Regions from separate parts of the Micromonospora sp. L5 genome, predicted to be linked through region 3. Evidence: riboswitches for the same ligand, from Rfam matches in the RefSeq annotation. Region 3 holds a riboswitch; each other region holds the start of a gene.
What was found. Region 3 has a riboswitch for cobalamin ahead of ML5_RS21450 (CbtB-domain containing protein). Riboswitches for the same ligand answer to the same signal wherever they lie in the genome.

Region 1 (10,092 bases), 200 kb from region 3:
GGCCGGTGGCCGGATCGCCCGGCGCACAGGCGACCTGGACGCCGCCGCCGAGCGCGGCGAAGTCGACGACCACAGTGACTCCCGAGGTGCCGGTGCAGGCGGCGGCGTGCGCCGCCCGGGGCGCGGGCTCGACTGCGGTCAGCGCGACGCCGGCCACGACGGCGGCCAGCAGGCCGGCCAGCCAGGTGCGGACTGTGGAACGATGACGGAACACGGATCCTCCTGTGATCGGGTGCGCGGCGAAGGGGTTCACGGGCAGGCGAGTGCCGGTGCGCCGGGGTCGGCGCCGGCGGCGGACAGACGGGCGTACCCGATCCCGGTGAGACCGAGGACGGCCTGGGCGGTCGCCCGGGGTGCGGTGGCCGGATCGAAGCCGCCGCCGTCGAAGTCGACAGCGCCCCTGTCGGCCGGCGCCCCGGCGCAGCCGACCTGGAGTCCGGCGAGGAATGCCCGGGCCCGCGCCCAGGCCGGCAGCCGGTGGCCGTCGCGCAGGGCCTGCGCGGCGAGGCCGGTGCTGTTGGCGTTCGGCGTGCCGCCCGCGTTGGCGAAGCCGCCGTCGGCACGCTGAACGGACACCAGCCAGCGCAGCCCGGCGGCGGCGTCGGCCGGACGGTCCGCGGCGCGCAGCGCCTGTGCCGCGAGCGCGGTGGCGTCCACGTCGGACGTGCAGACCGGTTGCGCGGGCAGCAGCGGGTAGCCGCCGTCCGGGCACCGGGTGCCGGCCAGCCAGGCGGCCGCCGCCGGTGGCGCTCCGCCCGCCGTACGGTCCAGCGCCAGCAGCGCGAAGGATTGGCTGAACGCGTTGCTGTAGTCGCCGTACGCGGACCGGTCGCTGAACCTGCCGGCCGGCGTCTGGAGCGAGCGCAGCCGGGCGATCAGGTCCACCCCGCCGACGTCGGCCGGGTCGCCGCCGCGCACCTGCACGGCGAGGGCGAGCTTGGCGGTCGCACCCGCGTACGCCTCGGAGGCGCCGTCGCCGAGGTAGCCGTCGCGGATGTCCGGCCGGGCGACCCAGGCCAGCGCGTCGGCGCCGTGGTCGTCGGCGACGCCGGTGGCGGCGAAGGCGAACACGGCGTCGAGGGTCAGCCCCTGGTCGGGGTACGCGACACCGTCGAAGACCGCCTCGAAGCGTTCGCCGTCGACGAGTTGCCGGGCGAGCCAGCCGCCGGCGGCCTCCGGGCGGGTGAGGGCGGCGCGCTCGGGGGCGGCGACGGCGGGTGTGGTGAGGGTGAGAGCGGCGAGTACGCCGCAGAGGAGCGCGAGCAGGCGGTGCCGGCTTCGGCGGACGACCATCGGAAGCGCCTTTCCGGCCCGGCGGTCGTCGAAAGCCCGGACGACCGCGGCAACGCCGCGTCGACCGGGACTCCGACCCGTGGGCCACGACGGGTGGGGAGCGGATACACGCGTACGACGGGTATTCGGGCTCGCCGCCGCAGATCTCTCTGGGCGGCCTACCGTTGCGGGCCAGCGCCGGATTTCGACCGGTCTTCCCCCGCACGTACACGCGGTGGTTCAGTTGTCGCGACAGTCTGCTGTGGCCGGAGCACCGATGTCAATGCGCCAGGAACCGGACACGTGCCGTGACGGCCGGCAGGACGCCCGGTGAAGACCGGGCGTCCTCCACCGCGTGGTCACTGTCAGCGGGGCCGGGAGCCGGTCATCGGCGGAACGGCCCGGTGACGCAGTAGGTGATGCCGCCGGAGGACGAGCCGGTCGTGCCGCGTTGCGACGAGAAGTACAGCCGGTCCCCCGCCGGGGTGAACGCCGGCCCGGTGATCTCCGAACCGCTCTGTCCGGTGATCCGCAGGAAGACCGAGATCTTGTCGTCGGGCGTGATCATGCAGATCTCCATGTTCCCGCCGTCCTCCGCGACGTACAGGTCACCGGCAGTGGACCCGGTGATGTTGTCGACCCCGGTCAGCGGAGGGGTGCCCGGACTGACCAGGTTGTCGTCGTAGGCGAGCTCGTACGTGCCGGCGGCCAGGTTGACCTGCCACACGCGGTTGTCGCCCTTCGTGGTGAACCAGACGGTGTCATCCGCGTAGTGACAGCCCTCGCCGCCGTTGAACGTCTTCGCGCCGGACACCTGCTGCCGGGTCGGGGTGGGCGAGCCGTCCGGGTCGGGCACCGTGGCCCAGGTGAACGTGCCGGAGGTCGCCGTACCGGCGCGGAAGACCTGGAGGGTTCCGGCGGAGAGGTCGCCCCAGGTGGTCGGCACGAACCGGTAGAACTTGCCGTCGGTCTCGTCCTCGGTCAGGTAGACGACCCGGCGGACCGGGTCGGCCGCGGCCGCCTCGTGCTTGAACCGGCCCAGCGCGGGACGCGCCACGGCGGTCCCGCCGAGGGGGTACGTCTCGAAGACCCGGCCCAGGGACACCTCCTCGCAGGAGAGCCAGGTGTTCCACGGTGTCTTGCCCCCGGCGCAGTTGTTGTTGGTGCCGGAGAGGATCCGCGACGCCCCGACCACGGTGCCGCTGGAGTCGAAGACGAGGCGTGAGGCACCGCCGCCCGCACCGGCTGACACCTCGGAGTTCGACACGTAGATCCAGCCGGTGCCGTTCGGGAACACGGCGCCACCGTCCGGAGCGTCGTGCCAGGTGTACGACGTCCCCGGCACCGTCCGACGGGATCGTGCGACGATCGAGCTGGTGAAGCCGGCCGGCAACTGGATGCCGTTGGCGTCGGCGGGCTGGAGCCCACCGTAGGGGCCCGCCGCGTTCTGCGCCGGGGCTCCGTACGCCGCCGACCACGCGGTGAACGGCAGCGCGACAGCGCCCGCACCGACGACAGTGGCCCGCAGCATTGCTCGACGATCCATGGAACCTCCTCGGTAGGTTCCCCAGATCTGACCGGGCGGAGCTTACGCACATCGATCTGTTGGATGAACGTCGATGGACGCCTCGGTGCGCGGCGTCGTGTCACCGGCCGTCTCGTCCGTCGCCTGCCGGTGACGGGAGCGACTCGCGGTCGGCCCCCGCCACCGTTCGCATGGCTGGTCAGCCCTTGCGCCACTTCTGGTTGGCCGTGCCCCCGCAGTCCCAGAGCTGGAGCCTCGCGCCGTCGTTGCCGTTCCAGTCCTTGATGTCGACGCACTTGCCGGCCTGGAGGTTGACCAGGTCTCCGGCCGCGTTCAGGGTGAACTGCTGGGCGCCGGTGCCGTTGCAGGTGTAGAGCTGCACCGCCGCCCCGTTCGCGGTGGACCCGGCGTCGATGTCCATGCACTTGTTGTTCTGGCTCTTGAGCGCCGTGCCGCTGAACGTCCACTTCTGCGCGTTGGTGTTGTTGCAGTTCCACATCTGCAACGGCGCGCGGTCGACGAAGTTGGAGCTCGGCACGTCGATGCACTTGTTGTTCCAGTTGCTGACCACTGGCACCCCGGTGGTCGGGGTGCCGCCGCCACCGCCGGTGAACGGGCTGAGGATCAGTCCGGCCGAACGGGGATCGCCGTCGTGCACCAGCGACTCGAATCCGCCGACGTCGTCGAAGGCGAACGCGTACGCCCGGCCGTCGGTCATGTTGGCGTGGATCAGGCGGGCGTACTGGTTGGTGGGGTTGCTGCGGTAGAAGTCGGCGGCGTTCGTGCTGGGCTGGGTGTCGACGGTGCCGAGCGTGCCTCGGTTGAGGGCGGCGCAGAGCGTACGCGAGATCGGGCCGACCACCTGGTCGTTCGGCGCGGGCAGGTCGCCGTCGCAGCCCCAGACGCTGGCCGAGGAGGGCCGGTTGAAGGAGGCGACGACCTGGCCGCTGCCGTTGGTGAAGGTCATGGTGTTGCCCGAGGTGCGGCCGTAGTACCGGATGGCCGGCTGGTCGGCGAAGGGCGCCACGGTCAGGGTCTTCGTGGTGTACGCGTTCCACGCGGACGCGATGTACGAGTCCAGGTACGTGGTGCTGAGCAGGCCGGCCCCGGCCGCCTTGCCCGGAGCCAGGACGCGCAGGACGGTCCCGTCGGAGCGGGTGTGGACGGTGCCGGCCCAGCCCGGCTGCGCCCGGATCCCGTCGATGACCGCGTTGCGTCCGTTGGCCACCACGTCGCCGGTGCGCTTGGTGACGCCGTTGGCGCCGGTCACGGTGACCGCGTGCGGGATCGCGAACATGTCGACCTGGGAGCTGTTGAGCCACAGCCCGGAGTCGTTGTAGGTGAACTCGCTCCAGTCGAAGAGGATGTCGCGGTTCGCGTCACCGGCCGCCCAGGGCGCGGGCTGCACCAGTCCGTCCGGGGTGAGGAAGAACTTGAGCTTCTGCCCGAGGGAGAAGTAGGCCCGGCCGGAGAAGCCGCGGGGGAACTGGATCGTGGTGCTGCCGCCGTTGCCGGGGCCCGGTATGGAGACGTCCGGCGCGGGCGACGGCGGGAGCTGCCCGCCGGTCCACGGTACGAAGGTGCCGCCGGAGGTGACGTAGCCGAGTCGGCCGGAGGACAGCTGGACGCCGATGACGTAGAGGTGGACCGGGTCGCTGCGGCCGGTGGTGTTGGTGACGGTGACCGGCAGCAACGCCGGTCCGACCGCCTGGGCGGGCGTGGCGACGACGGCGCCGGTGAGCCCGGCGAGCAGGGCGGACGCGGCGGCGAGCAGCCTTCTTCGGAGACGCATGGGGACACCTCGCGGGAGACGGGGGGACGGGAGAGCGCTCTCTCAGAGGGTCCAATTGTTAATATTGTTTGTCAATAGGTGGCTGCCTATGGACCAGGGTCACGGCGAAGGTCACCGGTTGATTAAGATCCACTACGGAACAGTCGACTGTGGATTGGGTAGGTAGGTACATGAAACGCATGCTTTCGGCGCTGACGGCGCTGGTGACCGTCGCGGCGGGCCTGACTGTCGGCGCCCCCGCCGCCCAGGCGGCCGGCTCCTGCTCGGGGACCATCACCTACAGCCAGGTGCAGTCGTCCGGGCTCGGTGAACTGGTGATCTACTACAACAGCAGCAACGGGGGCACCAACAGCGCCTGCTTCTACCACCGCGGCGCGGCGTACGGGAGGTCGGCGCCCACCTTCGTGCAGATCTACCGCTGCGCGGAGCGGTCGGGCGAGGGCGCGCACTGCACCCGGTCGGGCGGCGCGGACACCAATTCCGGTGACTTCAGCTATTACGCCGGCCCGGTCGCCGTCACCGGTACGGCGAACTACTGCGTCGAGGCGGTCGGCTACATCGGATGGGCCGGTGAGCGCCACCAGATCTACAGCCGCCGCCAGGGCTGCTGAACCCGCTCCCCTCCCCCGGACCGGGACCGGCGCACGATGAGCGCCGGCTCCCCGGCCGGGCCGGGTCAGACGGCCAGCGCCCGGCGGCACCTGGTGAGTTCCGCGCGCAGATCCCGGCGCAGGGCCCGGTCCAGGCCGGGCTGGGCGAGCGCCTGGGCGAAGTCGCGGGCCGCCTCGTCCCACCGGCCCAGCCGGGCCAGGGCCGTACCCCGGTTGTAGCGCGGCACGGGGGCCTCCGACAGCGCCACCGCCCGGTCCAGGTCGGCGAGCGCGGCGGCCACGTCGCCGCGCTCGAACCGGGTGGCCGCCCGGTTCGTCCACGCCTCCACCAGTTCGGGGTCCCCGTTCAGGGCCCGGGTGAGCAGTTCGTCGGCCTCGGCGGGCCGGCCGCGCTCGGCGAGGACCAGGCCCAGGGTGCACAGCAGCGCGGGCTCCTGCGGAGCGCCGGCCAGCCCGGCCCGCGCACCCGCCTCGGCGGCATCCAGCGCGCCGCGCTCCACGTGCAGGTTGACCAGGGCGATCCGGGCGTCGAGGTGCCCCGGTTCGATGGCGAGCACCCGCTCCAGGTCGGCGCGAGCCCGCTCGGGGCGGCCCCGCTCCTGCTGGAGCACGGCCCGGTTGTAGTACGCCTCGGGCAGATGCGGTCCCAGCCGGATGGCGGCGTCGTAGTCCCTGATCGCGGCTCGGGTCCGGCCCGCCGCCCGGTGGAGGGCGGCGCGGTCCACGTAGTACTCGCAGTTGTCGGGGTCGTGGGCGATCACGGTGTCCAGATCGGCCAGCGCCCGCGCCGGGTCGCCCAGCGCGAGGTGAACCTGCGCCCGGTTGTGGCGCAGCCGGGCCAGGTCCTGCGGGCGTTCGCCGGGGCCGAGCGCGGCCGTCAGCCGGGTCAGCCCGTCGTCGACGAGCCGCAGCGCGCGGTCGGGCCGGCCGGCCCGGCTGTCCAGCAGCGCCAGGCCCTGCTCGTAGAAGACCGTCGACAGCAGCCGCCGGCGTGGGTCGGCCAGTTCGGCGGCGAGGCGCAGCGCCACCTCCAGCCAGTGCCGGGCCAGCGCCGGGTCCTGGTCGGCCGCCGGCAGGTGCCGGGCGTGCAGCATGGCGGTGGCGTACGCCGCCGACATAGTGATCTTCGGGTCGTCGGTGACGGCCCGCGCCTCGTCGTAGAGGTCGAGCGCCTCGGCGGCCCGGTTCAGGGCCGCCAGGGCGGTGGCCAGGCCGGTGGTGAACGCCCACCAGTGCCGCAGGTCGCCGTCGGGGGTGACCGCCGCCCGCCCGCGCCGGGCGACCCGGGCCGCGTGGTGGTAGTAGCCGCGGGCCAGGCTGTCGCCCAGGGCCCGTCGCAGCGCCTGCGGGGTGCGCTCGTCGGGCGCCGGATCGGGGGCACCGTCGTCGCGCAGGTCGAGGCGCACCGGGGCCGGCCCGAGCCGGCGGGCCAGCGCGTCCAGCAGTTCGGCTGTCGTCTCGTCGGCGCCGGCGACGTGATCGAACCGGACGGTGACGGGCCGCCGGAGCGTGCCGGCCCAGGCCGCCACGAGTTCCGCCGCGCCGTAGGCCAGGCAGGCGGTACGGCGGGCGGGGTGGAAGCGGATCGGCTCCTCCTCGGCGGCCGGCCGGGCCGCCGGGTCGAGCTGGGGGGCGATCGCGTGCAGTTCGACCGCGTGCCGGGCCGCCAGGCGGGGCCGGTCGGCGGCGACCCGGCCGAGGAAGGCCGAGACCCCGGCGTACGGCCCGTGGTCGCGGTGGCAGTCGTAGCGCTCCGCCCCGTCCGTCACCGCAGGGCCCACCGCCGCAGGGGCGGGCGCCCGGGAGCGCCCGCCGGGCCGGCAGTTACCAGCACCACTCGATCCACAGGCGGCGTGCGCCGGACACCAGGCGGAGTGCAGTCGTGCGACGGATGGTCATCGTCCTCATAGGAACCTCCGATGTGATGCACCTCAGGGCTGGCCCAGAGCGTAATGCCGGTCGATGGAAATAAGAAGGGTTCTCGCGATTCGCGGCGGGCTGATCGCACCGCCACGCCGAACGCCGCCGTCGCGGCGCCGGCCATTCCGCTGCCGAGCAGGCGTACGACGGTCAGCGCGACAGCATCCGGCGGACCCGGCGGCCCACCGCTTGCTTGACCTGGTCGCGCAGTGGCTGCGCGCGGCGTGCCGTGAGCTTCTGCTGCAGCGTCCGGTTCTCGTCCCGCAGCCATTGGATGCGCGTCAGCAGTTCCTCGGCCGTGTAGGCGGAGGCCGGCCGGACCGCCGGCGGGTAGACGGTTCGGCGGACCTGCTCGTCGAAGCGGGTGGCGCTGTCCCCGTCGGCGAACGACAGGCCGAGGTCGTGCTTGGCGAGGAACGCGGTGATCCGCGCGAAGCGCTCCTTGTGGCCCTCGTTCAGGGCCGTGTAGTCGGCTTCCTCGTAGAGTCGGGCGGCGTCGACGTCGGCCGGCACGTCGCGCATCAACCGGTGCGGGATGTCGAAGTAGCGGGCCAGTTCCAGGGTGCGCGAGTCGTGTGCGAGGAGATACCCGGGAGTGCCGGAGATCAGCGCCGTGATGGTGCCGTGGATCCGGGTGCCGAAGGCGAAGTCGAATCCGGAGAGATACTCCATCCAGGGCCACGGGTCCATGAACATCCGCACCTTGTCCTCGACGAAGAGCGGGTGTGAGGTGTGGATCGGCATGTCGTCGGTCTTGCCGCGCAACTTCGGTGCGTCGCCGTAGAGCAGGGTGCCGAGGGTGTACAGGCCCTGCGCCACGTAGCGCAGATTCGGGTAGCGCTGGTGGTGGTGCTGGACGATCGGGGCCAACGCGCGGACGTACGGCGAGATGACGAACGCGAGCCGATCCTCGGTGTCCAGGGTCGCCTTCGCCTTCTCGACCCGGAGGCTGTCGCCGTGCAGGAACATCGACGGACAGCCGATCTGCTCGACGGCGGAGAAGCCCAGCGTCCGCAGGTAGTTCTCGCTGATCTCGCCGCGTACGCCGATGCTGTGCGATCGGTCCAGCACCGCCCGGCAGAACGCCTTCACCGGCTCGTCGATCGGACGCAGGTACTCCCGGTCGCCGTCCACGTCGGTCTGCGCCCCGACCCCGAGCACCACCACCGGGATCTTGAGCCGCTCGATCAGCCGGGTCATCGACGTCAACCGGTTCACGTAGTCGTGGCGGAACGCGTTCGCCAGCGGGATCACGAAGACGTCGTACTTCTCGTTGATCTCGTCGGCATCGCGCGGGTCCGTCCGGAACCGCGACGGGGTGATCTCCGCCGTCGAGGTGGACAGCAGCTTGTGCGCGGCGTGGCTGAAGACCAGGTTGCCGCTGTTCTTGCCGATCCAGTCCCGCTCGTAGGTCTCCTCGGCGGTGACGACGTCGAACGGGCCCTTGCGGGCTCGCAGCAGGATCCGCTGGTGCATCCGGGGTGTCCACCCTTCGTCCCGGACGCCACGGCGCCCGGCGAGGCCGAAGCGGCGCGACCGGCCGGGCACGGCCCCGTTCCGTGCAGGAACCGAAATCCTACGCCCTGACACGGAGAGGTGCCGTCAGACCTACACCGGGTCGGGTCAGGCGGCGTGGACCGCTGTGGTGTCCGCTGCGGGCCGGCCGTAGCGGCGACGCAGTCGGGCCTCGGCGCGGGGGTTGCGATTGGCGAGGTTCAGGTCGCCGCCGTGGTGCGCCAGAACCCGTGGGTTCATCACCCGGTACCACAGCGGCGGGACGAGAGCCAGCATCACCATCGAGGCGTAGCCTCCGGGCAGTCGCGGCGAGACGTCGAAGCTGCGCAGCGTCTGGTAGCGGCGCAGCGGGTTGGCGTGGTGGTCGCTGTGGCGTTGCAGTTGAAAGAGGAACACGTTGGTGACGACGCGGTCGCTGTTCCAGCTGTGCCGTGGGTCGACCTTCTCGAAGCGGCCGGTGGCGGTGCGCCGACGGCACAATCCGTAGTGCTCGAGGTAGTTGACCGCTTCCAGCAGCGAGAGGCCGACGATCGCCTGCAGGAACAGGAAGGGCACGAGCCGCCAGCCGAACACAGCGATCAGCAGGGCGAAGAGCGCGACGGTCATGAGCCCGGCGTTGAGCAGGTTGTTACGCAGCGTCCACGGGCTCCTGTGCCGCAGCCGGAAGCGGCCGATCTCCAGCCGCCACGCCGAGATGAGGCTGCCCCAGACCGTACGCGGCCAGAACGAGTAGAAGCTCTCCCCCAGCCTGGCGCTGGCCGGGTCCTCCGGTGTGGCGACACGGACATGGTGCCCGCGGTTGTGCTCGACGTAGAAGTGGCCGTACCCGGTGGGCGCGAGGGCGATCTTCGACAACCACCGCTCGACCGTTTCGCGCTTGTGGCCGAGCTCGTGTGCGGTGTTGATGGCCAGTCCGTTGACGATTCCGATGGTGGCGACCAGGCCGGCGGCACCGGCGGCACCGAGGCCGCCACGCGTCCAGACCCATGCTCCGAGCAGCAGGGCGGCGTACTGCACCGGCAGGAACAGGAACGTGATCCAGCGGTAGTAACGGACCTCCTGCAACCGCCGGGCGATGTCGTCGGGCGGGTTCTCTCCGTCGTCACCGAGCAGCACGTCGATGATCGGGATGAGTCCGAAGACCACCGCCGGGGTGAGCCACCAGGCAGCGGGTCCGGCGCCGGCCTGCCACAACGCGTACGCCAGAAACGGCAGCACCGGCACGAGGAGAGCCAGTGGCCACAGGTGCTTCTTGCCGTCACGCCAGCCGGCGGCTGGAGCATCGATCGAGGTCTGCATGTACCGCCTCCGGAGTGTCGAGCGCTGCGTCGACTGTCACACGGACAGCCACGCTTGACAATATCCGGCTCTGCGTCAATTGAGTAGACACGCAAGGCATGTGTGTCTACTCGATAGACTCGGCGCACCATGGCCGCCCCTCCGCCTTATCGCCACAC
Region 2 (10,092 bases), 1.6 Mb from region 3:
CCACCCGGGCCGCCTCCGCCACCGCCTGCGGCCGCCGGGCCGCCGGGATGTGGTGCGTGCCGTACGCCAGCAGCACCGCGTCCACGCCGGCGTCGCGCAGGAACAGGAAGTGCGCGGCCTGGCGGACGGCGGGCAGGCCGTGGGCCAGTGCCTTGTCGACCATGTGGCCGGACAGGTCCCCGGTGATGAACGCCAGTTTGGACTCAAAGCAGGCGGACTGGCTGCTCGCGGCGCGGGCCACTGTGCCGTCGCCGCCGAGCACGTCGAGGATGAGCGTGACCGGGGCGGCGGCGTCCGGGGTGGCGAGGTCCAGCAGCCGCCGCATGCCGGTCCAGCGGACGAGCGTGTCCCGCTGCGCCCGGCGGTAGGAATCGCCCCGGCCGGTGGAGTCGGTGTCGAACTCGCTGACCGTGCCGGCCAGTTCCGCCAGGGCCTCGTCGGCGCCGGGACGCCCGAAGTCGAGCAGCTCGCGCAGTTGCGGGTGAAGGGTCGCCACGGTGTGCAGGTAATCGCGCAGGACCAGGGACGGAAGGTACGGCCGGCTCATGAACACCTCGGCGCACGCGACAGTATGCCGCCTCGTCAGCGACGTCCCTTCGGCGAACGGATGGCGAACTTTAACACCGCTTCTCGGCCGTTCACCAGGTCGAATACCGGACATTGTGGAAGGTCCGGTACGGGTACGAGTCCTTACCCGTTCTTTGTCGCCTATTCCGCCACAGGGGTGTGACTGGCGACGATGTGTCGCATTAGGTCGATGATTTCCGGCAGATGGTCGGTAAGGAAGAAATGCCCGGCGGGAAACACGTGCCATCGCGGCTCGGTGACACATTCCCGGGCCCACCCCGCGGCCCGGTCCCGGTCCACGTGCTCGTCCCCGTCGCCGAGCAGCACGTGCACCGGCACCTCCAGCGGCGGCTCCGGACGGTAGGCGTACCGCTCGGACAGCGCGAAGTCGGCGCGTACCCCGGGCAGGATCAGCTCCATCAGGTCGCGGTCGGCCAGCAGCGCGGCCGGCGTGGCCCCGAAGTCGCGCAACGCCTCGATCAGACCGGCGTCGTCGAGGTCGTGCACGCGCCGCCGTACCAGCCGGGTCTGCGGCGCCTCCGCGCCGCCGACCAGCAACGCCAGCGGCGCGGGCGCGCCGCGACGGCGCAGCTCCCGCGTCACCTCGAACGCCACGAGCGCCCCCAGGCTGTGGCCGAACAGCAGGAACGGCCCGGACGCCCGCTCGACGACGGCTGTCGCCAGCGCGTCCACCAGCTCCGCGAGGTCGTCCACGGGTGGCTCGTGCAGCCGGGCGCCCCGGCCCGGCATCAGCGCGACCTGCACCGACAGCTCCGGCGCGGCCAGTTCCCGCCACTGCGCGAAGGAGGCGGCGACACCACCGGCGTACGGGAAGACGAACACCTGGGCGTCGCCGGCCGGGGAACCGGCCGGCCCGAACCAGCGGCTCGCACTCACCTGGGACATGGCCAGGAGCATAGGGCCGGATCACTCCCGGCTCGACGGACGGGCCTGTGTGGACAGCCGGCCGGCTGGCACACTACCGGGATGCGACGGGGGGTCTGGTCGGTGCTGGCGATGCTCGTCGCGGCCGGGCTCGGCGCGTCGGTCGCCTGGCTGCCGAACGCCACCGACCGGCAGCTCACCCTGCTGCAGTCGATCCTCGCCGTCCTGGCGGCCGGCGGGCCGATCCTGGGCTGGCTGTGGCGGCGCAACCACCGGGGCGCACGCCGTCCCGGCCCCGAGGCGCAGCGGGCGGCCGACGAGCTGGCCGCCGCCGTCCTCGCGCAGTGGAGCCGCGCGGCGACCGAGCGCGGGCTGTGGGCGCCGGTTCCGATCCGGGTCCACTGGCGGTGGTCGGACCGGCCGGTCACCGGGCCGGTGGACGCCGCCGCGACCGAGGGCGACCTGGTCCGGTTCCCGCCCCTGCCGGCCGTCCCGCCGGTGCGGGCGGCCGACCTCGCCCACGGCGACCTGCACGACCTGTTCCGGGTGTACGCGGGCCTGGGCTCCGGCCGCCTCCTGCTGCTCGGCCGGCCCGGGGCGGGCAAGTCGGCAGCGGTCGTCCTGCTGCTGATCGACGCGCTGGAGCACCGGCAGCGCCTGCCGGAGCAGGAACGCGCACGGGTACCCGTGCCGGTGCTGCTGACCGTGTCCGGCTGGGATCCGCGCCGGCAACTGGTCGCCGACTGGCTGGCCGCCCGGCTGGCCGCCGATCACGATGTCCTCGGCGGGCTCGAACCGGCCCGCCGGCTCGTCACGGGCGGGCACGTGGCGCTCTTCCTGGACGGGCTGGACGAACTGCCGCCGGACCTGCGACCGGTCGCCCTGCGCGCGCTCGACGTCCAGACCACGTTCCGGCTGGTGGTGACGACCCGCAGCCGCGAGCTGGTGGAGGCGGTGGCCGCCGCCCGGCACCTCTCCGGCGCCGCCGCCCTGGAGCTGGAGCCGCTGACCGGCGCGGACATCGCCGCGTACGTCACCCGGAGCCGGACCCAGCCGTTGCCGCCGGGGTGGCAGCGGCTGGTGGACGAGGTGCGCGACCGGCCTGAGAGTCCCGTCGCGCAGGCGCTGCGCAGCCCGCTGATGCTGAGCCTGTTCCGGGACACGGTGACCACCGACGACGATGCCGCGGAGCTGCTCGACAGCTACCACAGCCGGGAGGCGGTGGAGGACGCCCTGCTCGACCGGGTGCTTCCCGCGGCGTACGCCGTCCAGCCCGGCGTGCCGGAGCCGCGCTACACGGCTGCGCAGGCGGCGCGCTGGCTCGGTCACCTCGCCCACCTGATGAACCTGGCGGGCAGCCGCGATCTGGTGTGGTGGCACCTGGCGTCGTTCACCTCCTGGGACCTGTACGCGGTCACGACGGTGCTCGTCACCGGTCTCGGCGCCGGACTGAGCGCGGGGTTGCTCGCCGGGCCGGCGTTCGGCGTCCTGGCCGGGCTGGCGTTCGGGCTGGTGCTCACGTTCACCGCCAAGCTGTCCCGGGACGTGCTGATCGGCCGGCGTCCGCTGCGGCTCCGCCGGATCAGATGGAGCCGGGTGGTCAGCCGTCAGCGGATGGAGAGCGTGCTCGGCGCCGGGCTCACCGGTGCGTTGTTCCTGGGCTTCTTCGGGCTCCTCGTCGCCGCGTGCGCCGATGTCACAGGCATCGGGTCCGGCCGGGCCTTCCCGGTCTTCCTCGCCTTCACCGCGGCCGGTTTTCTCGGTTGCCTCTCCCTGGGCCTGTACCTGGCGATGGCCGGCTCGGCGGGCGAGGACGACCCGGTGTCGTCGCGGCTGTCCTGGCGGCGGGACCTGTGGTCCGCGGTGGGCGGCGGCCTCTGGCTCGGGTCCGTGCTCGGTGTCCTGGGTGGCCTGGTGGGGCGGCTCGCCGGGTCGGCGGAAGGTGGCATCGCCTGTGGCATCGTCGGCGGCTTCCTGCTCGGCGTGACGTCCTCGCAGACCTGGCGCGCCCTGCTCGTCATGGTCGAGCTGCGCCGTACCGGGGTGGCGCCGCTGCGGCTGCTCCGGTTCCTCGACGACGCGCACCGCCGGTCGGTGCTGCGTACGGTGGGGCCGGTCTACCAGTTCCGGCACGCCCGTCTGCAGGACCGCCTGGCGACCACCGCCGGTGCTACGGTGGACCGGAGTGATCCAGTGGCGATCAGGCAGGCAGGGAGACCAGACATGGCGGGTGACGACGACATCTCCGGGTGAGACCGGACATGTGACCGACCGCAGGCGAGCGCCGTGGTCGTTCCGTCGTACCCCGAGACCGTGTCCCCCGCCGGGCGGCTGAGGTCCGCCCGCCCTCATCTTGAGGTCGTCTTCCTGATGTCCGATTCCTTCGTCGTCTGCTCGAACCTGACCTTCTCCTGGCCGGACGACACCCCGGTCTTCCAGAACCTCTCCTTCACCCTCGGCGGCGGCCGGACCGGACTGGTCGCGCCGAACGGCGCCGGCAAGAGCACGCTGCTCAAGCTGATCGCCGGCGAGTACCGCCCGGCCGCCGGGTCGGTGACCGTCGACGGCGTGCTGGGCTACCTACCGCAGAGCCTGCCGCTGGCCGCCGACCTCACCGTGGCCGAGGTTCTGGAGATCGCCCCGCTGATCGCGGCGCTGCACGCCATCGAGGCCGGCGACGCCGACGAGAGGCACTTCACCACCATCGGCGCCGATTGGGACATCGAGGAACGCACGCGCGCGCAACTCGACCGGCTCGGCCTCGGCGACCTCGCCTTCGACAGGCGCCTGGGCACGCTCAGCGGTGGGCAGGTGGTCTCCCTCGGCCTGGCGGCGCAACTGCTCAAGCAGCCCGACGTGCTGCTGCTGGACGAGCCGACGAACAACCTCGACCTGGGCGCCCGGCACCGGCTCTACGACGTGCTGGAACAGTGGCACGGCTGTCTGCTGCTGGTCAGTCACGACCGGGCGCTGCTGGACCGGATGGACCGCATCGCCGAACTCGACCGCGGTGAGATGCGCTTCCACGGCGGCGACTTCACCTCGTACGAGGCGGCCGTGCGGGCCGCGCAGGAGGTGGCGGAGAAGAACGTCCGCAGCGCCGAACAGGACCTCAAGCGGGAGAAGCGGGAGTTGCAGGAGGCCCGCGAACGGGCGGCCCGGCGAGCCGGCAACGCCGCCCGGAACCTGAAGAACGCGGGTCTGGCGAGGATCGTCGCCGGCGGCTTGAAGCGGGACGCGCAGGTGGCGGCGGGCAAGGCGAACGAGATGCACTCCGGGCGGGTCGACGACGCCCGGGCACGGCTGGACGAGGCCGAGCGGGCGCTGCGCAACGAGAAGACGATCACGGTGGAGCTGCCCGCCACCACCGTCCCGGCCGGACGCACGCTGCTGACCGCCGAACGGGTCCGGGTCCGGCACGGTGAGCGGTCGCTGTTCGCCGCCGACGGTGTCGACCTGACGATCCGCGGTCCGGAGCGGATCGCCCTGCTCGGCGACAACGGCGCGGGCAAGTCGACGCTGCTGCGCCTGATCGACGGCGATCTGGAGCCGGAGAGCGGCCGGATCACCCGCGCGGACGGCCGGATCGCGTACCTGTCGCAGCGGCTGGACCTGCTGGACCTGGACCGTACCGTGGCGGAGAACCTGGCCGCGTTCGCGCCGCAGGCCCCTGACGCGCAGCGGATGAACCTGCTCGCCCGCTTCCTGTTCCGCGGCCCGCGCGCGCATCTTCCGGTCGGGGTGCTCTCCGGCGGGGAGCGGCTGCGCGCCACGCTCGCGTGCGTGCTGGGCGCCGAACCGGCCCCGCAGCTCCTGCTGCTCGACGAGCCGACGAACAACCTCGACCTGGTCAGCGTCGGGCAGTTGGAGAGCGCGCTGCACGCCTACCGGGGCGCGCTGCTGGTGGTCAGCCACGACGAGCGGTTCCTCGCCGCGATCGACGTGGGCCGCTGGCTGCGCCTGGCGGACGGACGCCTGGTGGAGACCGGTCCCCCGGACGCCGGCTGACCGGCCCGGTCAGACCGCCGGCAGGCGGACCACGAACCGGCACCCGCCGGTCACGTTGTGCGCGTGCACCCGCCCGCCGTGCGCCTCGACCAGTCCGCGCACGATCGCCAGACCCAGCCCGCCGCCGGCCGGTGCCGCCTCGTCGGCGCCGGCCGGTGCGGGAGTACGGGCCCGGGTGCCCCGGAACGCCACGTCGAACACCCGGGGCAGGTCCGCCTCCGGGATGCCGCCGCAGGTGTCGGAGACGGCGAGCCACGCGTCGGCGTCGTCCCGTCCGGCGTCGATGCGGACAGTGCCGTCCGGTGGCGTGTACCGCACCGAGTTGACCAGCAGGTTCGTCACGACGCGGGCGAGTTCGGCCTCGGCGGCCCGGACGGTCGGCCAGCCGGTCTCCGGGGCGAGCACCCGGACCCGCCGGTCGGCGGCCAGCGGCGCGGTGGCGGCGATCGCGTCGGAGACCACGTCGCCGAGCGGCACCGGGGACAGCGCGGGCCGCAACGCTCCGGCGGTGATCCGCGACAGCTCGAACAGGTCGTCGACCAGGCGCGTCATCCGGTCCGTCTCGACCCGGATCCGGCGGTGGTACTCGGCCACCGCCGCTGGCTCGTCGACCACCCGGTCCTCCAGCGCCTCCGCCATCGCCCGCAGCCCGGCCAGCGGCGTACGCAGGTCGTGGGAGACCCACGCGACCAGCTCGCGGCGGCCGGCCTCCAGCTGCCGTTCCCGCTGCCGGGCCTGGTCGGCCCAGACCGCCGCCTGGGCGAGGCGGCGGGCGAACACCACCCCGACGGCCAGGCTGAGCGCCGCGGACGCCGCGACCGTGACGAGGACGACCTGGAGGTCGTGCGCGGACAGGAACATGGCCTGGGCGACGGCGGTGACGCCGGCCGTCACCGAGGCGATGGTGACCGCGAGCAGCACCGCGATGTGCGCGAGGATCGACCGGTGGCGCACCAGCCGCAGCGCGCCGACGCCGAGCGCGCCGACCGCAGCGCCGGCGAGCAGGGCGTAGAGCCCGATGACCATCAGTTCGTTCACCGGGACGCCGCCGACGGCTCGTACCGGTAACCGACGCCCCACACGGTGACGATGCGGCGCGGCTGCGCCGGGCGGTCCTCGATCTTCTCCCGCAGCCGCCGGACGTGGACGGTGACTGTGGACTGGTCGCCGAACCGCCAGCCCCACACGCGGTCCAGCAGCTCGGCCCGCGACCAGGCGCGTCCCGGGTTCGCGAGCAGGAACGCGAGCAGGTCGAACTCCCGTACGGTCAGCGACAGCGGCTGCCCGCCGCGCTCGGCGACGCGCCGGTCGGTGTCCGCGGTGAGGTCGCCGTCGCGCAGCACCCCTGTCGGTCCCCGGTCCTGCGGGGCCGCGCGCCGCAGCACCGACCGGATGCGCAGCACGAGTTCACGGGGCGAGAACGGCTTGGTCACGTAGTCGTCCGCGCCGACCTCCAGCCCGGCGACCCGGTCGGCCTCGTCCCCGAGCGCGGTGAGCATGACGACGGGCAGGCCGGGCAGCCGGCGCCGCAGCCGCCGGCACACCTCGATGCCGTCGAGACCCGGCATCATCAGGTCGAGGACCACCAGGTCGGGCGGCTCCTCCTCGGCCGCGGCGAGCGCGTCCGGCCCGTCGAAGGACAACCGGACCCGGCAGCCGTCCTGTTCGAGGTAGCGCCGGACGACGTCGCTCACCGTCCGGTCGTCGTCGACGACGAGCACGTAGCGCCCCATGGGCCAGACGCTACCCATCGGCGTCCCGGTGCGGCGGCCCGCGGTCGACCCGTAAGCGGACGGAAAGATCTTTCCGCCGGCTACGCGCCTACCGTCGGAGCATGGGCAGAAGACGTGTGGTGTCGTCGGTGCTGGCCGTCGTGGCCGTCACCGGCCTCGGGGTGAGCCTGTACCTGTTCCAGCCGTGGCGGCTGGTGACCGACCGCGAGGTACGCGAGACGCTGCCCACTGTGGCGGAGCCCTCACCGGCGCCGGCCGGCACGACCGGCTCGTCGCCGACCGGCGCGGCGCCCGCCGACGTGGTGCTCGCCGCCGGTGACTTCGTCACCCACGAGCACGACACGTCCGGCCGGGCGCAGCTCGTCCGTCTCGCCGACGGCCGCCGCCAGCTGCTCCTGCGCGGACTGGACACCTCCGACGGACCCGACCTGCGGGTGTGGCTCACCGACCGGAAGGTGCTGCCCGGCCGGGCCGGCTGGCAGGTGTTCGACGACGGCCGCTGGGTCGAGCTGGGCCGGCTCAAGGGCAACATCGGCGACCAGGCGTACGACATCCCGGCGTCGGTGGACCTGGACGGTCTGCGCAGCGTGTCGATCTGGTGCAAGCGGTTCGCGGTGTCGTTCGGCGCGGCGCCGCTTGCCGCTGTGACGGGATCGGCGCCGGCCTGACGCCTGTGCCGCCGGCCTCGGACGCTGGTCTACGCTGCGGGAAGCGCTGGTTCACCCGGTCGGCGACGGCCGGGTGTCGTAAGAGGGAACCCGGTGGGAATCCGGGACTGCCCCGCAGCGGTGAGTGGGAACGACAGCCGTCAACAGCACTGGGCCACGGCATGGGAAGCGACGGCCAGTAGGCGACCTCGTGTCACGCCCGCGAGTCCGAAGACCTGCCCGCGTCGCGCGTACCACCGGTGCGCGCCGCCGTCGACCTCGCGGGTGGGTCGGGCGGGTGACACGTCGTACGCAGGGCCGTCGGCGTGTCCTCGACGTGCACACCCCGGCCGGTCGGCGGTCCGCTTCTGCGAGGACGGAACCGCACAGTGCCCGACACCATCACGCTCACCGGCCGACCACCGTCGGCCTCGCACCTGACCCTGTCGCAGATCATGGACCAGCACCACACCAACCTGACGGGCACGGTCCACGGCGGGCGCATCCTCAACCTGATCGACTCGGTCGCCGGTGTGGTCGCCGCCCGCCACTCCGACGGCCCGGCCGTCACCGCCGCCATCGACGAGACCGCGTTCCTTCGGGCGGTACGCGTCGGGGACGTGGTCCACGTGGACGCCCGGATCACCTGGGCCGGCCGCAGCTCGATGGAGGTGGCGGTGAAGGTCAGCGCGGACCGGTGGGACCGCGCGGTGCCGCCGGTGGACGTGGCGACCGCGCACCTGGTGATGGTGGCGGTGGACAACGACGGGCAGCCCCGGCCGGTGCCGCCGTTGCACGCCGAGACCGACGGCGACCGGCGGCGCTACCGGGAGGCGCAGATCCGGCGCGAACACCGGCTGGCGCTGCGCCGGGCGCTGCTCGACGGCGCCGGGGAGGGCTGACCGGTGCTCGGACTGTCGGCGGCCACGCTCGCGGGTTACCTGGCCGCCATCGTGGTGCTCATGCTCACCCCGGGGCCGGACATGATGTTCGTGCTCGCCAACGCCACCCGGTACGGCCCACGGGCGGGCGCGGTGGCCGCGCTCGGGGTCGCCGCCGGGGAGGCGGTGCACGTCGCCGCCGTGGTGGCCGGGCTCGCCACGCTGATCGCCGCGTCCCCGGTGCTGTTCACCGCGATCCGGTGGGCCGGTGCGGCGTACCTCATCGTGCTGGGCCTGCGGGCGCTGCGCGGCACGGGCCGGCCCGGCGCCCCGGCGGACCGGCCGGACGGCGGTGCCGGGCGGGCGTTCCGGCGCGGGCTGCTGACGAACCTGCTCAACCCGAAGATGATCCTGTTCAGTGTGGCGTTCCTGCCGCAGTTCGTCCGGCCCGAGGCGGGCCCGGTGGCGGCGCAGCTGGTGCTGCTCGGCGTGCTGTTCGTCGCGGTGCAGCTCGCCGTGGACCTGGCGCTCGGGGTGGGCGCCGGGCGGTTCGCCAGGCGGTGGGGCGACAGCCGCTGGTCACGGCGCGTCGACCGGCTCTGCGCTGTCGCCTTCGTCGCGCTCGGCGTCCGGCTGGCCGCCGGCTGAGGCGTACCGGGGCGAGTGGCGGAGCGCGGTGGGGCGTCGGCAATGCCCGGGCCGGTTGATCGACTCCATCACGCCGAAGTGGCGGCATCAGAAGTGCTCCGACCCCGCCACCTCGGCGAACTGGCGATGATCATGAGGCCGGTCCCGGTTCGGCTCCGCCGGCGTCCCGGACGCGGGCGGCCGCTCGCGGTCCAGGTGCAGGCGCAGCAGCACCCAGCCCAGCGACACGGCGCCGATGAACACGTACGCGGGCTGGGTGCCGAACGTGTCCCAGCAGGTGTGCAGCGTGACGGCGGCGGCGAAGGTGAGCAGGAACGCCGCCAGCTTCCGGCCGCCGGGCGCGGCGGCGAACGTGAACAGCGCGGCGGCGGTCAGCCCGGTCCAGGCCAGGTGCGCGGCGGGCGCGGTGAGACCGCGTACCAGCAGCGTCCGCTCGACCGCGCCGAGGTTGCCCTCCGACCCGACGAACGCGGCGAACGCGTAGCCCATGGTCTCCAGCGCGGCGAACCCGGTGCCGGAGGCCACGCCGATCACCAGGCCCTGCGCCGGGGACGGGTGCCGCCGCCACAGCAGCAGGATGCCGGCCGGCACGATCAGTTTGGCGGTCTCCTCGGCCAGGCCGACGAGCGCCATCGGCAGGACGCCGAGGCGGTGCAGGGTGCCGTACTCCAGCCAGCCGGCGGCGACCACGCCGACCACGCCGCCGAGGAGCGCGGCGACGCC
Region 3 (9,498 bases):
GCCGACCCGGAGGGCTTCGCCACACGCTGGGCCGGCGAGCAGGAAGCCCTGCGCACCCGGCTGGCCGCCGCCCGGCGCTCGCTGGCCGGTGTCGTGCTCGACGACGAGACGCTGACCAGGATCGCCGAGCTGTGCGCCGCGTTCGACGTGGACGGCCTGCGTGCGGACCTCGTCACCGCTCGCGCCGCCGCGGCGCACGCGGCCTGGCGGGGACGTACGCGAGTGACACTCGAGGACATCCGCATCGCCGCCCGTCTCGCGCTGCCGCACCGCCGCCGCCGCAACCCCTTCGACGAGCCCGGCCTGGACCAGGACCGCCTGGACGACCTACTCGGCCACAACGACCCCGACCCCGGACCCGACGGTCCCGGCGGCGGTCTGCCCGACGACACCGGGCACGACGGATCGGCCGGGGACGTGCCCGGCTCTCCCGGCGAGAGCCCGCCCGTACCGGAGCCCGAACGGCAGGCCGCCACATCGATGGCATCCGCGGGCGAGCCCGCACGTGCCCGCTTGCTGGTCGTGAAAGGAACCGGCGACGGTCAGGCCGGCCGGCGGTCCCGGGCACGAACACCGCAGGGCCGTGTCGCCGGGCAGCGGCGGCGCACGTCCGGCGACGGCCGGCTGCACCTGCCGGGCACCATCACCGCGGCGGCGCCGCATCAGCATTCCCGGGGTGGCTTGACCGGCGGTCGCGGCCTCGCGCTCGTGCCCGGCGACCTGCGCCGGGCCGAGACCGTCGGGCGCGAGTCGAACCTCGTGCTGCTGTGCGTGGACGCGTCCGGTTCGATGGCGGCCCGCCGCCGCATGGAGCAGGTCAAGACCGCTGTGCTGTCGCTGCTGCTGGACGCCTACCGCCGCCGGGACAAGGTCGCACTGGTGACGTTCCGCCGGCACACCGCCGAGGTCGTCCTGCCACCGACCGGCTCGGTCGACGTCGCCTCCCGCCGCCTGGCCGACCTACCGGCCGGTGGCCGGACCCCGCTCGCGGAGGGCCTGGAACGCAGTGGGGAGGTGCTGCGCCGGGAGGCGCTGCGCGACCCGTCCCGCCGGCCCCTGCTCGTCGTGGTGACCGACGGCCGCGCCACCTCCGGCCCGGACCCGCTGGGTCGTGCCCACCGCGCCGCCGCCGCGCTCGCCACCAGCGGTGTCCAGGTCGTCGTCGTGGACTGCGAGACCGGACGATTCCGGCTCGGCCTCGCCGCCCGGCTTGCCACTCATCTGAGGGCCGAGCACGTGCCGCTCGGTGAAGTGACCGCCGACGGGCTCACCGGGGTCGTTCGCACGGCGACCGCTCCGCGGGCGGGGGTGGCCTGATGCCGCAGGGTAAGCCGCTCACCGTCCCGGACGACGGCAGCACCACCCGCCAGCGGCGCAACCGGCCGCTGCTGATGGTCCACACCGGAAACGGCAAGGGCAAGTCGACCGCCGCCTTCGGTATGGCGATGCGCGCTTGGAACCAGGGCTGGGACATCGGGGTGTTCCAGTTCGTGAAGTCGGCCAAGTGGCGCATCGGGGAGCAGACCGTCCTGGAGAGGCTCGGGCTGCTGCACGAGCAGACCGGCGAAGGCGGGCCAGTCGAGTGGCACAAAATGGGCTCCGGATGGTCCTGGAGCCGTAAGAGCGGCACCGAGGCGGACCACGCCGCGGACGCCGCCGAGGGCTGGGCGGAGGTGAAGCGCCGTATCCAGGCGGAACGGCACCAGCTCTACATCCTGGACGAGTTCACCTATCCGATGCAGTGGGGCTGGGTCGACGTCGGCGACGTCGTGGAGACACTGGTCCACCGTCCCGGCCGTCAGCACGTGATCGTCACCGGGCGCCGGGCCGACCACCGGCTGATCGAGGCAGCCGATCTGGTGACCGAGATGCAGCACGTCAAGCACCCGATGGACGTCGGCCAGAAGGGCCAACGAGGCATCGAATGGTGAGCCTTCCGCGGCTGATCGTCGCGGCGCCGGCCTCCGGCCACGGCAAGACCACGGTCGCGACCGGGCTCATGGCCGCGCTGGCCGCGCGCGGGCACACCGTGTCGGGGCACAAGGTGGGGCCCGACTACATCGACCCCGGCTACCACGCGCTGGCCACCGGACGCCCCGGCCGCAACCTCGACCCGCACCTGACCGACCCCTCACTCGTGATCCCGCTGCTGCTGCACGGCGCACGCGACGCGGACATCGCCATCGTCGAAGGGGTCATGGGCCTGTTCGACGGCCGCATCGGCGGCGACGGTTTCGCCTCTACCGCGCACCTCGCGGCCCTGACCGCCACCCCGATCCTGCTGGTCGTGGACGTCTCGCACACCTCGCGCAGCGTAGGGGCCGTCGTGCACGGAATGGGCACGTTCGAGGCCGGCGTCACCGTCGCGGGTGTCGTGCTCAACAAAGCCGGGTCCGCCCGCCACGCCGCCGAGGCGGCCCGGGCGGTGGAATCCACCGGCGTACCGGTGCTCGGGATCCTGCACCGCGACCAGGGTGTCAGCGCCCCGTCGCGCCACCTCGGGCTCGTGCCGGCAGCCGAACGTGAGGAGGCCGCCGCCGCCCTGGACGTGCTGGCCGAGCAGATCGCCCGCCACGTGGACCTCGATGCGGTGCTGCAGGTGGCACGCACCGCACCCGATCTGGACGCCCAGCCATGGGATCCCGCCGCGCACGTCCGGCGGCTGGGCGCCGGATCACCGGTGGTTGCGGTCGCGGCCGGGCGTGCCTTCACCTTCCGGTACGCCGAGACGACCGAGCTGCTGCAGGCGGCGGGCTGCACCGTCGTTCCGTTCGACCCGGCCCGCGACCAGCGGCTTCCCGCCGGGACACGCGGGTTGTACCTCGGTGGGGGGTTCCCCGAGGTACACGCGTCCACGCTGAGCGCCAACACGACGCTGCGCCACGAACTGCGCCAGGCCGTCCTCGACGGCGTCCCCACCGTCGCCGAGTGCGCCGGCCTGCTGTATCTGTGCCGCTCCGTCGACGGCCATCCCATGGTCGGGGCGCTCGACGCCGAAGCAGTCATGACGCCGCGCCTCACCCTCGCGTACCACCGTGCCGGACTCGGCTCGGACCAGCTGCTCGGCGAGCGGGGAACCGCTGCCACCGGCCACGAATTCCACCGCACCACCGTCACACCCGGTCACGGCGAGCACCCCGCCTGGCGCATCGAGGGCCGCAATGCCGGATTCGCCTCCCCCAGCCTCAGCGCGTCCTATCTGCACGTGCATTGGGCTGGGCACCCGCATCTGGCCCAGTCGTTCACCGAGGCCGTACACCGGACGGCTGTCTCCTCAGCACGTTAGGAATCACCGTCACATGCAGCTGAACCTTACCGGCCGTAGCGTGCTCGTCCTCGACGGGAGCGCACCCGCCGCCGTCACGGTCAGTGCGCTGCTGCACAAGCGGGCCCTGGTCACCGTCGCCGCGCCGGCCGTGTGCGCCGCGCTGGAGGACCTCGCCCTCCGCGGGCGCCTGACCTGGGTCACCACCCCGGTCGACGAGAGCCGGTTCGACGTCGTGCTGCGTACCGTCGCACCCTCGGAGGCCGGGTCGGCGGCAGCGGTCCGAACGGCCGGACACGTCACGCTGGTCGGCGCCGGCCCGGGCGATCCGGGGCTGGTCACCGTCGCCGGACGCGCGGCCGTCAAGCAGGCCGACGTGATCCTCACCGACCGGCTCGCCCCGTGGGAGGCCCTGAAGTGGGCGCGCCCGGACGCCGAGATCATCGACGTCACCAAGATCCCGTACGGGCGGAGCACGAGCCAGGAACAGATCAACGCGCTGCTCGTCGAGCACGCCCGCGCCGGACGGCACGTTGTGCGGTTCAAGGGCGGCGACTCGTACGTCTTCGGCCGCGGCTTCGAGGAAGTCACCGCGTGCGCCGAAGCCGGCGTCCCCACCACCGTGATACCCGGCGTGACCTCCAGCATCGCGGCCCCGGAGCTGGCCGGCATCCCGGTCACCCACCGCGGACTCGTGCAAGGCTTCACCGTCATCTCCGGCCACGTACCGCCCGGCCATCCCGACTCGTCGATCGACTACGCCGCCCTCGCCCGCACCGGCACCACCCTCGTGGTGCTGATGGGCATGCGCAACCTCGCGGCCATCGCCGACGCGCTCGTCGCCGCTGGTCTCGACCGGAACACACCCTGCGCCGTCGTCGCGGACGCCGCCTCGGCCGGCCAGCGGGTGCTGCGCAGTACCCTCGCCGACGTCGTCGCCGACACCGCCGAGGCCGGCATCGGCGCGCCCGCCGTAACGGTGATCGGCCACGTCGTCGCCCTCGGACCGGCCGCCGTGCAGGCAGTCGCGACAGCGTCGCGTTGCTCCGATACCTGATATGGTCGTGCCACCCTGCTGAAGGAAGCCGGTGTGAATCCGGCGCAGTCGCGCTACTGTGACGCCGCTCGCGGCGAAGCCAGACCCTCCAGCCAGGTCGACCACCCATCGACGGGACGCAGCATCCCAAGGAGTGTCATGCCTCAGGCGACCACGGCCATTCCGGCCGTTCTTCCCACCATCCCCGTTCGCGCGCTCGCCCCCTGGGCGCTGTTCTTCGCGCTGGTCACCGCCGTCGTCCTGTATTTCGTGGGCGCCGAGCAGGGAGCTTTCTCCGTCTTCGAGGGCACCTTCATCCACGAGCTGACGCACGACGCACGGCACGTGCTGGGCTTCCCCTGCCACTGACACCACGCCACGCGGCAGTTCGCCCGGCCCGGCCGGAGTTTTCGTCTTTCCTCGTCACCGGCGCTGCGGGCGTTTCGTGATGCCCGCGGCCGGCTCTCGAACGGACCCTTGATGACCCCTCGCACTTTTCTCGTTCACGGGCTGCTGGCCGGGCTCATCGCCGGTTTCGCGGCCTTCCTCGTCTCCTACGTCGTCGCCGAACCCCAGGTCGATGCAGCCATCGCCCTGGAGGAAGCCGGTGCCGCCGAGCACCCGCACGACAATGCCACCGCCGAGCAGTCTCACAGCCACGCTGAGGAGGAGGCCGAGGTCTCGCGTGGCACCCAGTCCACCGGGGGCCTGGCACTGGGCACCATCCTGGTGGGCATCGTCCTCGGTGGAGCGACCGCGCTCGCTGCCGCCTTCGCCGCCGGGCGTCTGGGCTCCCTGTCCGCACGGGCCAGCACCGCGGTGGTCGCCGCCGTCGGTTTCGTCGCCACCGCCCTCGTGCCGTTCCTCAAGTACCCCGCCACACCACCGGCGGTCGGCTCCGGTGACACGATCAACGAGCGGACCGCGCTGTACTTCGGGTTCTGGGCACTGAGCCTGGCCGCCGCGATCGGCGCCGTGGTCCTGGCCCGGCGTCTGCTGCCCCAGCTGGGCGCATACTCGGCGGTGCTGGCCGGTGCCGGCGCCTATCTCGTGGTCGTCGTGGTCGCCGGGGCTCTACTGCCGACGGTCAACGAGGTCGGCGGTTTCCCGGCCGACACACTCTGGTACTTCCGCATCTCGTCGATCACGACCCTGGCCGCGACTTGGGCGGTCCTGGGTGCAGTGCTGACCGGTCTGGTCGGACGCGACGCGGACCGTGCCGCCGAGCGGCTGCGCCGCCAGGAGCTGGCGGCCACGCTCTGAACCTTCCCGGCTGAACCTCGCGTCAGGGTGCGGGCAACGCCCGCACCCACGCCAGGGCGGCGTCCACGTCACGGACCAGCGGCACTCCGGCCGGCGGCCCGGCGCGGCGCACGATCACGACCGGCATCGCCCGCTCGGCGGCGACCTCCAGCTTCGCGACCGTGTGGTCACCGCCGGAGTCCTTGGTAACTAGAACGTCCGTGCCCGCCATCACCTCCCGCTCGTGCGCGAGGGTGTAGGGACCGCGGCTGCGCAGCAGCTTCCACGACACCGGCAGAACGATGTCGGGCTCGTCCACCACGCGAACCAGGCACGCGTGCCGGCGCAACGGTTCGACGAAGTGCGCCAGCGACTGCCGTCCGACGGTGAGGAACGGCCGGTCGCCCAGACCGGCCGCCACCCGGGCAGCTTCACTGTGGTCACCGGCCCAGTACCAGGCCGACGCCTCGGGGCGAGCGGCCCAGCCGGGCCGTTCCAAACGGAGCAGGGGAACCCCGGCGGCCGGGCACGCCGCCGCCGCGTTGGCGCTGATCTTCTCCGCGAACGGGTGCGTCGCGTCGACCACGGCACGCACCCGGGTCTCCGCCAGGTACGCGGCCAGTCCTGCGATCCCGCCGAAGCCACCGACGCGGACCTGCCCCACCGGCAGCCGGGGACGCGCGACCCGCCCCGCCAGTGAGGTCACGACCACGGCACCGTCGTCGACGAGCGAGGCCGCCAGCGCGCGGGCCTCGCCCGTCCCACCGAGCACGAGAATCCTCACGCGTAGGGTCCGATCACCGGCGCCGCGGGAGCGCCCCGCTCGGCTAGGTTCAGCAGCGCGTCGACCTCCAGGTGTTTCTCCGCCAGGTCGGCGAGCAGATCCAGCCGGGCCTGCCGGGCCGGCTCTGCGCCCGCCGCCAGCGCCTGCACCCACTGAGCATGGCCGATCTCCGCCCCACCCGCACACGCCATCGAATTGTTCGCCATGTTCCGTGCCTTGAACGGAGCGACCCGAACACCGCGCCGTGCGAACGCCCGGCACAACGCGGTCGTCACCCGGCTCTTGCCCGCGTCCGACGTCGTGCCCGCCACCATGAGCCGCCCGGTTCGGCGAGCCTGTCCTTCCACCGCCCCAGTATCGCCTGCTGTCCATCCGCCGGACCGCCGGGCTCGGCGTGGGCGAGGTCCAGCCCGGGCTGGTGTCCGACGCTGCCCACCACTTCGGCCATCAGCAACGTGACCTCATGGACGAGTTCGTCCATGCTCTGCCCTGTCTGTGACTGGACCAGGGCCAAGGGCGAGTTCGGCGAGCAGCATGAAACCCGGGTGCGCACGGTCTCGTCGCCGATGGCGCCCAGCAGTTCCTCGGCGCCGGCGAAGTCACCGCGGTGTCTGGCCGCAATGACTCCCGCCGCCTGCTGCGCCGCGAGGAACGCCGGCCCAGCGCCGGCCTCGGTCATCGTGCCAGGATAATCGGGTTGCCGGCGCGGGGCGCGTCGAACCGCCGGGTCACGTCCGACCAGTGAACCGGTGGCCGCGTCGAGCGCCGCGTGCAGCAAACGGTTTCGCGCCGTCGAGGAAACACCTGTGCACGAATACGCCCAGACGCGCGGCCATCTGCTCGGCGAGCTGGTGGATCGTGTCGTGGCCAGCGTGGTGGGTGACCGACCGGGCACCGGCAGCACGTGCCGGGTCATGACGGCGGCCGGAACTCAATGACGGTCCGCCCGTCGTGAACCCGCACGTCTGCGTCGACGCCGTACACGTCGGCGAGCAGCGCCGGGGTGAGCACCCGTGCGGGTGGTCCCGCGGCGACGACCCGGCCGTGGTGCAGCACGACGACGGTGTCGCAGAACATGACGGCCAGGTTGAGGTCGTGCAGCGCGGCGAGGGCGGTGACCTGCGATCGGCGGACCAGGTGCAGCAGCTGAAGCTGGTGGCCGATGTCGAGGTGGTTGGTGGGTTCGTCGAGCAGCAGCAGTTCCGGCTCCTGGGCCAGCGCGCGGGCGAGCTGGACGCGCTGGCGTTCCCCACCGGACAGGGTCTGCCACTTACGGTCGGCGAACCCGGCCAGGTCGACCCGGCCCAGTGCCTCGACCGCGGCGGCATGGTCGCAGCCGGTGTCGGACCAGCGGGTCCGGCGGTGCGGGATGCGGCCGAGCAGGACCACGTCGCGGACGGTCAGGTCGAGGTCGGTCTCGGCGTGCTGGGCCAGCAACGCGATGCGCCGGGCCAGGGCAAGGCGCCGCAGCCGAGTCACGTCGTCGCCTGCGAGTGTGATGTTGCCGGTATCCGGGCGCACCAGGGCGGCGACGGCCCGCAGCAGGGTGGTCTTGCCGGAGCCGTTCGGGCCGAGCAGCCCGACCAGGCTGCCCGCCGGGACGGTGCCGGTGACGTGGTCGAGGATGCGGGCGGCGGGCACCGCCCACGACACGTCGGAGATCTGAAGCATCAGCCGCGTACCTCCCGGCGGCGCAGGATCAGGAAGAACGCCGGCACCCCGACCAGTGCCGTCAGCACCCCGACCGGCAGCTCACGCGGTTCGAAGACGGTGCGGGCGGCGGTGTCGACCCAGGTCAGGAAGATGGCGCCGGCGAGCACGGCGACCGGTAGCAGCCGCCGGTGGTCCGGTCCGGTGATCAGGCGGGCGGCGTGCGGGAGGATCAGCCCGACGAACCCGATCGCGCCGCTGACCGCGACCAGCACGGCGGTCAGCAGGGCGGTGCCGACCAGCAGCAGCCACCGCAGCCGGTTCACCTCGACGCCGAGGCTCGCGGCGGCCTCCTCACCGAAGGCGAAGGCGTTGAGGGTACGGGCGTGCCAGCCGACCACCGCCAGCACCACGACCAGCACCGGTACCGCCCAGCCCAGGGCCGTCCAGTCGGCGCGGGCCATCGACCCGGACAGCCAGAACGTGATGCTCTGCGTGGCGTGCGGGTCGGCCACCCAGATGATCACGAAAGAGGTCAGTGCCGCGCACAGTTGTCCCACCGCGACCCCGGTCAGCACCACGCGCGTCGGCGACAATGCCCCGAACCTCCCGGCCAGGCCCACGACCAGCAGGAACGCGACAAGGGCGCCGAGGAAGGCGCCGCCGGTCAGCGCGGCTACGCCACTACCGATGCCGGCCACGACCACCAGGACCGCGCCCAGCGACGCCCCTGAGGAGACCCCGAGCAGGTACGGGTCCGCCAGGGGATTGCGGGTGACGGTCTGCATGACCGCACCGGCCGCGGCCAGGCCCGCCCCCACCGTGGCGGCGCCGAGAACCCGGGGCAAACGTAGGTCCCAGACGATGTGGTCGCGCAGCAGCGGCACGTCCGAGTTCGCGAGTCCCAGGTGGCCGGCGACGACCGTCCACACCGTCCCGACAGTCAGGTCGGCCGGGCCGATGGTGACCGCGACGGCCACCGACAGCACCAGACCGGCGACCAGAGCCAGCACGAGCGCGGCCAGGCCGACCGCCCGCACCGGGCGGTGGGTGCGCACCGGGGCGGGCCGGGTGGTGACGGCGGTCAGCTCGGGGCCCCGGACGGCAGCGCGGCGATGCCCTGGGCGAGGGCTTCGACGCCGAGGACGTTGCGGACACCGGCCGTGGTTGACGAGAACGGGATCACCACGTACCACTGCTGTTTGACCGCGGGCAGGTCCTTGAGGGTGCGGTGCCCGGCGAGGAAGGTCTTCTTCTGCGCGGCGGGATCCCAGCTCGCGTCGACGAGCACGATGACCTCGGGGTTGCGGTCGGTGACGGTCTCCCAGCTTGTGTCGCCCCAGCTGCCGGTGAGGTCGGCGAAGGCGTTGGTGACCCCGGCCGCCGACATGATCATGTTGGGGGCGCCGCAGCAGGCGCCGACGCTCGGGGCGTCGCTGCCGCCGTCCCACCACATGACCTTCACGTTGCGGGCGGTGCCTGCGGCCGTGGCGATGCGGCCCTCGTGGTCGGCGATCAGCT

Region 1: linked by a shared signal. The riboswitch ahead of ML5_RS22320 (peptidase) and the one ahead of ML5_RS21450 (CbtB-domain containing protein) in region 3 are both predicted to bind cobalamin.
Region 2: linked by a shared signal. The riboswitch ahead of ML5_RS28660 (acyl-CoA thioesterase) and the one ahead of ML5_RS21450 (CbtB-domain containing protein) in region 3 are both predicted to bind cobalamin.

The regions. Positions count from the first base shown of each region.
Region 1 is NC_014815.1:4,765,122-4,775,213, reverse strand. Features, by position in the region: gene ML5_RS22325 (hypothetical protein) at 1-214, opposite strand, end outside; gene ML5_RS22320 (peptidase) at 250-1,293, opposite strand; cobalamin riboswitch at 1,392-1,528, opposite strand; gene ML5_RS22315 (alkaline phosphatase PhoX) at 1,658-2,818, opposite strand; gene ML5_RS22310 (beta-1,3-glucanase family protein) at 2,997-4,589, opposite strand; gene ML5_RS22305 (hypothetical protein) at 4,760-5,200, shown strand; gene ML5_RS22300 (tetratricopeptide repeat protein) at 5,266-6,969, opposite strand; gene ML5_RS22295 (polysaccharide pyruvyl transferase family protein) at 7,271-8,596, opposite strand; gene ML5_RS22290 (alkane 1-monooxygenase) at 8,744-9,934, opposite strand; gene ML5_RS22285 (TetR/AcrR family transcriptional regulator) at 10,064-10,092, shown strand, end outside.
Region 2 is NC_014815.1:6,217,692-6,227,783, forward strand. Features, by position in the region: gene ML5_RS28625 (class I SAM-dependent methyltransferase) at 1-547, opposite strand, end outside; gene ML5_RS28630 (thioesterase II family protein) at 709-1,473, opposite strand; gene ML5_RS28635 (hypothetical protein) at 1,555-3,705, shown strand; gene ML5_RS28640 (ABC-F family ATP-binding cassette domain-containing protein) at 3,823-5,460, shown strand; gene ML5_RS28645 (sensor histidine kinase KdpD) at 5,470-6,486, opposite strand; gene ML5_RS28650 (response regulator transcription factor) at 6,495-7,193, opposite strand; gene ML5_RS28655 (DM13 domain-containing protein) at 7,295-7,861, shown strand; cobalamin riboswitch at 7,892-8,099, shown strand; gene ML5_RS28660 (acyl-CoA thioesterase) at 8,230-8,742, shown strand; gene ML5_RS28665 (LysE family translocator) at 8,746-9,369, shown strand; gene ML5_RS28670 (PrsW family glutamic-type intramembrane protease) at 9,457-10,092, opposite strand, start outside.
Region 3 is NC_014815.1:4,568,359-4,577,856, reverse strand. Features, by position in the region: gene ML5_RS21470 (magnesium chelatase subunit D family protein) at 1-1,317, shown strand, start outside; gene cobO (cob(I)yrinic acid a,c-diamide adenosyltransferase) at 1,317-1,931, shown strand; gene ML5_RS21460 (cobyrinate a,c-diamide synthase) at 1,925-3,286, shown strand; gene cobA (uroporphyrinogen-III C-methyltransferase) at 3,300-4,322, shown strand; adenosylcobalamin (AdoCbl) riboswitch at 4,322-4,462, shown strand; gene ML5_RS21450 (CbtB-domain containing protein) at 4,461-4,670, shown strand; gene ML5_RS21445 (CbtA family protein) at 4,782-5,564, shown strand; gene ML5_RS21440 (cobalt-precorrin-6A reductase) at 5,587-6,315, opposite strand; partial or broken gene ML5_RS32925 (cobyric acid synthase CobQ) at 6,447-6,641, opposite strand; gene ML5_RS32920 (hypothetical protein) at 6,599-7,006, opposite strand; gene ML5_RS21425 (ABC transporter ATP-binding protein) at 7,240-7,998, opposite strand; gene ML5_RS21420 (iron ABC transporter permease) at 7,998-9,035, opposite strand; gene ML5_RS21415 (ABC transporter substrate-binding protein) at 9,062-9,498, opposite strand, start outside.